2 linked regions of the Reyranella humidisoli genome follow. The protein of the gene in region 1 interacts with the protein of each later gene in a pairwise test. Links are inferred from orthologs where the notes say so. Each region holds a gene or a part of one and is shown in the gene's direction. Other genes may lie near its edges.

What was found.
Region 2: the proteins of KQ910_RS22940 (region 1) and dnaA interact in binary tests that used the Escherichia coli proteins (3 or more experiments, as listed by UniProt). The link is inferred for Reyranella humidisoli from one-to-one orthologs.

What each region holds. Positions count from the first base shown.
Region 1 is NZ_JAHOPB010000002.1:938,251-941,551, reverse strand. The notes cover bases 12-2,996. They hold KQ910_RS22940 (replicative DNA helicase), read left to right. Parts: upstream 12-733; coding sequence 734-2,260; downstream 2,261-2,996. Other genes in these bases: alr (alanine racemase), read left to right, coding at 2,270-2,996; KQ910_RS22945 (class I SAM-dependent methyltransferase), read left to right, coding at 12-648. Also shown: more of KQ910_RS22945, read left to right, coding at 1-11; more of alr, read left to right, coding at 2,997-3,301. UniProt on the Escherichia coli protein: The main replicative DNA helicase, it participates in initiation and elongation during chromosome replication. Travels ahead of the DNA replisome, separating dsDNA into templates for DNA synthesis.
Region 2 is NZ_JAHOPB010000001.1:1,046,542-1,049,806, forward strand. Bases 1-2,949 are described here. They hold dnaA (chromosomal replication initiator protein DnaA), read left to right. Parts: upstream 1-764; coding sequence 765-2,135; downstream 2,136-2,949. Other genes in these bases: KQ910_RS05095 (rhodanese-like domain-containing protein), read left to right, coding at 187-651; dnaN (DNA polymerase III subunit beta), read left to right, coding at 2,348-2,949. Outside these bases: more of dnaN, read left to right, coding at 2,950-3,265. UniProt on the Escherichia coli protein: Plays an essential in the initiation and regulation of chromosomal replication. Binds in an ATP-dependent fashion to the origin of replication (oriC) to initiate formation of the DNA replication initiation complex once per cell cycle.

The sequences.
Region 1 (3,301 bases):
GTCACCGGGGTCACGCTGTCGCGCGAACAGCACGCCGTCTCGAGTCGCCGCGCCGCCGAGGAAGGTGCCGCCGGGAACGTCCGCTTCAAGCTGCTGGACTACCGTCAGGAGTCGGGCCGCTACGACCGCATCGTCTCGGTGGGCATGTTCGAGCATGTCGGCTCAGCCCACTATCTCGAGTATTTCCGGAAGGTGAAGGAGTTGCTCGCCGACGACGGCGTCATGCTGCTGCACTCGATCGGCCGCATGGAGCCGCCGGGTGGAACCAATACGTGGCTGCGCAAATACATCTTCCCCGGCGGCTATACCCCGGCCCTCTCCGAGGTCATGGCGGCGATCGAGCAGGCCGGACTGTGGGTTACCGACATTGAGGTCCTGCGCCTGCATTATGCTGAGACCCTGCGCCAGTGGCGCGAACGCTTCCTCGCCAACCGCGACCGGATCAAGCAGCTTGCGGGCTACGACGATCGCTTCTGCCGGATGTGGGAATTCTACCTGGCCGGCTGCGAGGTGGCGTTCCGGTACATGAATCAGATGGTCTTCCAGATTCAGATCGCTCGCCGGCAGGATGCCGTGCCGCTCACGCGCGATTACATGGCGCCTGGAGAACGCCTGCGGAACGTGGCAGGCTCCATGGCGGCGGAATAGAGAGCTATCCTCGTTACGCTCGGGATATCTTTTTTCCGAACTCTTTGCGCTGGTGCCCCCTCCCATCTTGGGCAAAGACATTGTGATGGAGCCACTGAAAGAGTCCTCGAACGTCACCCGCCTGCCCGGCGCGGAAGATGTCCGCCTGCGCGAGCCGCCTCACAATTTCGAGGCGGAACAGGCCTTGCTGGGCGCCATTCTGGTGAATAACGCCGCCTACCAGCGTGTCGCCGAGTTCCTGCGCCCGGAACATTTCGCGGACCCCCTGCACGGCAAGCTCTTCGATTCGCTGACGCGCCTGATCGAGCGCGGTCAGGTCGTGAGCGCCGTGACGCTCAAGACCTACGTCGAGCAGGATCCGGCGATGAAGGAAGCCGGCGGTGCGGCATACCTCGCGCGACTCGCGGCCGCGTCCGTGCACGTGATCGACGCCGCCGCGTTCGGCCGGGCGGTGCATGACCTGTTTCTGCGCCGTCAGCTCATCGATCTCGGCGAGAACGTCGTGAATGGCGCCTTCTCCGGCGATGTGGACGAGACGGCGCTGCAGCAGATCGAAGTCGCCGAGAAGAAGCTCTACGACCTCGCCACGACCGGCCAGACGGAGGGCGGCTTCAAGCCCTTCCGCATGGCCCTCACCGAGGCCATGACGGCCGCCGAGGCGGCTTTTCATCGCGAGGGCAAGCTCACCGGCGTGGCCACCGGCCTGTTCAACCTCGACCAGCTGCTGGGCGGCCTGCACAGGTCCGACCTGCTGATCCTCGCCGGTCGTCCGTCCATGGGAAAGACCGCACTGGCGACCAACATCGCCTTCAATGCGGCGAAGGCCTATCGGGAGGAGATCGTCGACGGCCATCCCAAGGCCGTGGACGGCGCCGTCGTCGGCTTCTTCTCGCTCGAAATGTCGGCCGAGCAGCTCGCCACCCGCATGTTGTCGGAGCAGGCGGAGCTCTCATCGGAGAAAATCCGCAAGGGCGAGATGAACAGCACCGAGTTCGACCGGGTGATGAACGTCAGCCACGAACTCGAGCATCTCAATTTCTTCATCGACGATACGCCCGCCCTGTCGATTGCCGCGCTGCGCACGCGCGCCCGCCGGCTGAAGCGGACACATGGTCTCGGCCTGATCATCGTCGACTACCTCCAGCTGCTCAATCCGTCTGGAAAGAGCCGGCAGGAGAACCGCGTGCAGGAGGTCTCTGAGATCACCCGCGGCCTGAAGACGCTCGCCAAGGAACTGGATGTGCCGGTGGTCGCGCTGTCGCAGCTTTCCCGCGCCGTCGAACAGCGCGAGGACAAACGCCCGCAGCTCGCCGACCTTCGCGAATCGGGATCGATCGAGCAGGACGCCGACGTCGTCATGTTCGTCTATCGCGAGGAATACTATCTGACCCGGACCGAACCGGCGCGGCGGGCCGAGGAGAGCGACCAGAAATTCAACGAGCGCCATGACGCCTGGAAGCAGCGCTGCGAGGAGACCTACGGCAAGGCCGAGGTCATCGTTGCCAAGCAGCGTCACGGTCCCACGGGCATCGTGCGCCTGTCGTTCGAAGGCCAGTTCACCAAGTTCGGCAACCTCGATGGCGTTGCTGACGAGCCCGTGTCCGCGTTCTAAGGTCACTGCGTGTCAATTCCTGCCGACGACGAAGCCGCGCGACGCGCCGGGGCGATCCTTTCGATCGACCTCGGGGCGATCGCAGCCAACTGGCGCGGTCTGCGCGATGCCGGGCGGGCTACCGGCCGGCCGATCGACTGCGCCGCCGTCCTGAAAGCCGATGCCTACGGTACCGGGGCGGCCGTGGTGGGGCCGCGGCTGGCGGCGGAAGGGTGCCGCCAGTTCTTCGTCGCCCATATCGACGAGGGCATCGCGCTGCGCCGGGTTCTGCCCGAACCGCCGATCTACGTGCTGAACGGCCTGCTGCCAGGCACCGAGGGCGATTTCGTGGCGCACCGCCTCGTCCCGGTGCTCAACCACCTGGGCCAGCTCAACGCCTGGCGGGCAGCCGCCCAGCGCTTCAACCAGCCGCTCGACGCCGTGGTCCATCTCGACACCGGCCTGCACCGGCTGGGTTTCAGCGCGGAGGATGCGCAGGTCCTGATCAACGAGCGTGGCCGGCTGCGCGGCCTTCGGCTGGCCCTGATCATGAGCCACCTCGTCGCCTCCGAAGAGACGTCGAACCCGATCAACGGCGAGCAGCTTTCCCGATTCCGCACCTTCGTGCGGGCGATGCCGGGCGCGCCGACGTCGCTCGCCAATTCCTCGGGCATCTTCCTGGGGCCGGATTTCCACTTCGACCTCCTCAGGCCGGGCGCGGCGCTCTACGGCATCAATCCCCTGCCCGGTCAGGCCAACCCGATGCTGAGCGTCGTCACGCTGCGGGCGCATATCCTGCAGACCCGCCGCATCGATGCCTTCCAGACGGTGGGCTATGGCGGCGCCTGGCGCTCGGCACGGCCCAGCCGGATCGCCACGATTGCGCTGGGGTATGCGGACGGCTATTTCCGTAACCTCATCAACCGCACCCAGGTCCATCTTGCCGGACGCAACGTGCCCGTGATCGGCCGTATCTCCATGGACCTCGTGACCATCGACGTGACCGACGTGCCGGAAGCCGAGTGCCAGCCCGGTGCGATGGTCGAGGTGCTGGGGCCTCAC
Region 2 (3,265 bases), on another replicon or contig:
CATCGCAACGACGAACGAGGGAGACAGGTACACAACGCTTCGCAAGTTCGACGACAGAAAGAAGATGAAGCGTCCCATAAGCGACGCTCGCTGAAAATCCCTCGTCATCTCTTGCCGTGTTGTGTGTCGCCTTCGAGCGCTGGCTCGCCAGACAACGCCTCGCTTCGACGAATGAAAGCGGGGGCCATGTCGAACGACAACGAGATCGCTGGCGCATACGAAGTGACCCCCGCGGCCGGCTACACCGGCGATGTGACTCCTGCAGTAGCGTGGAAGATTCTCGGCGAACGGAAGGACGCGATCCTGATCGACGTCCGCACACGCGCCGAGTGGAACTATGTCGGCGTTCCCGACCTCGCCGGCCTGGACAAGAAGCCGGGCCTGGTCGAATGGCAGGTCTTCCCGGCCATGCAGGTTAATCCCGAGTTCGTCGCCACCCTGACGGGTGCTGTGGCGGACAAGGCGACTCCTTTGCTTTTCTTGTGTCGGAGTGGCGTTCGTTCGGTCGCGGCGGCGAAAGCCGCAGCCGCAGCCGGCTACAGTACGTGTCTCAATGTGGCAGACGGCTTTGAGGGGCCTCTCGATTCGCACGGCAAGCGCGGTGCGGCGGGCGGTTGGAAGGCAGTGGGGCTTCCCTGGAGACAAACGTGAACAAAATCCAAGCGCCGTTCCAAGGCGACAATAACGCGACATATCAAATGAACACCGTGGCGGGGGCAGATATGGAAGAAATTGCGGGCCGAAAGGAGCTCGAAGCACATTGGGTGCGCGTCTGCGATCGGCTTCGCAAGGAGATTGGGGACAAGGCTTTCAAGACGTGGTTCGGCGAGGTCGAGCTGGGTGAACTGAAGGCCGGCAAGCTGCGCCTCTACGCCCCGACGCGCTTCGTGCGCGACTGGGTTGGCCGCCACTATGGCGACCGCGTGCTCGCCTACTGGCAGTCGGTGAACACCGAGGTGAAGAACGTCGAGGTGAACCTCGTCCCGCCGCCGGCGCCGCGCCGTCCGAACGAGATCATCGCGATGCCGCCCGTGCCCTCGTCGCAGAACAGCCACCAGACGCCGATGCCGCGGATGGGGCCCTCGATCGGCCGCGGCGCCGACGAGATCTCCCAGAATCCGGAGGCGCGCTACACCTTCGCCAACTTCGTGGTCGGCAAGCCCAACGAGTTCGCCTATGCGGCGGCGCGCAACATATCCGAACAGGACATGCCGCTGCCCGAGCGCAATCCGCTCTACATCTTCGGCGGCGTCGGGCTGGGCAAGACCCACCTGATGCATGCGATCTGGCATGTCATCCGCGAGCGCGATCCCAAGACCCGCGTTCTCTACCTGACGGCCGAGAGCTTCGTGAACCGCTTCATCCAGGCGCTGCGCACGAAGAACACCGGCCAGTTCAAGGAACTGTTCCGCAATGTCGACGTGCTGATGGTCGACGACGTTCAGTTCATCTGCGGCAAGGAAGCCAGCCAGGACGAGTTCTTCTTCACCTTCAACTCGCTGGTCGAGCAGAACAAGCAGATCATCCTGTCGTCGGAGAAGCCGCCGAGCGAGCTGCAGGACATCGAGGAGCGCATGCGCTCGCGCCTGGGCAGCGGCCTCGTCGCGGACATCCATTCCTCGACCTACGAGCTGCGCCTGTCGATCCTGCAGACCAAGGCCGAAAATGCCCGCGTGCCGGTGCCGGTCAACGTGCTCGAGTTCCTCGCGCACAAGATCAGCACCAACATCCGCGAGCTGGAGGGCGCGCTGAACCGCGTCGTGGCGCACGGCCAGCTGATCGGCCGCGAGATCACCGTCGAGATGGCGCAGGACGTGCTGCACGACCTGCTGCGCCAGGCCGACCGCAAGGTCACGGTCGACGAGATCCAGCAGCGGGTGGCCGCGCATTACAACATCAAGCTGGCGGAGATGAGCTCGCCGCGGCGCGCCCGCTCGGTCGCCCGGCCCCGACAGGTCGCGATGTACCTCGCCAAGCAGCTCACGACGCTGAGCCTGCCCCAGATCGGCAAGCGCTTCGGCAACCGCGATCACACGACGGTCATGCACGCCGTGCGCAAGATCGAGGAACTCAAGGTTTCCGACCATTCGATCGCCGAGGACGTCGAACTCCTGAAGCGCCAGCTGCAGGGCTGAGCAGAACCACCGACACCAAATGTAGAACAGGCCCCGAATGGGGCCTGTTTTGCGTCGAACCACAGGCCCTAAATGCCTCTAGGAACAGCGAAATCGCTTCCCGCGGGCAGTCGGCGTGATATACTTTTCAACCGTTCCTGCGGCGTCTTTCGCGGCCCCGGGAACGGGCCACAAAAGAGATTTAATCCGGCCCTGACTACGGCGACCAAAACATGAAATTGACGATCGAACGGGCGGCCCTCCTGAAGGCCCTGGCCCATGTCCAGAGTGTCGTCGAGCGTCGGAACACGATCCCGATCCTGTCCAACGTGCTGATCACCGCCCAGAAGGGCCGGTTGAGCCTCGCCGCGACCGACATGGACCTCGCCATCACCGAATCGGTGGAGGCCAGCGCCTCCAAGACCGGCTCGACCACGGCGCCGGCCCACACGCTGTATGAGATCGTCCGCAAGCTGCCCGACGGCGCCCAAGTCGAGCTGGAAGCCGCTTCCGACAACAGCAGCCTGGTCATCCGGGCCGGCCGGTCGCGCTTCACCCTGCAGTGCCTGCCGCCGGCCGACTTCCCGGCGATGACCGAAGGCGACCTGCCGCACCGCTTTCAGCTTCCGGCGACAGACCTCAAGGCCATCATCGACCGGACGCGGTTCGCGATCTCCAACGAGGAGACCCGCTACTACCTGAACGGCATCTATTTCCACGCCGCGACCTCCGGGGCCACCCAGGTGCTGCGCGGCGTGGCGACCGACGGCCACCGCCTGGCCCGGGTCGAGGTGCCGCTGCCCAAGGGCGCCGGCGAGATCCCGGGCGTGATCGTGCCGCGCAAGACCGTGGGCGAGGTCCGCAAGCTGCTGGACGAAAGCGACGGCTCGGTCGACATTGAACTCTCCGACACCCGGATCCGCTTCTCCAGCGGCAACATCACCCTGGTCAGCAAGCTGATCGACGGCACCTTCCCGGACTACGAGCGGGTCATCCCGACCGGCAACGACAAGGTCCTGAACGTGCCGTGCAAGGAGTTCGCGAACGCCGTCGACCGCGTCTCGACGATCTCCACGGAGAAGTCGCGCGCCATCAAGCTGGCGGTCGCCAAGGGCATCGTCACGCTTTCGGCCACCAGCCCGGATGCCGGC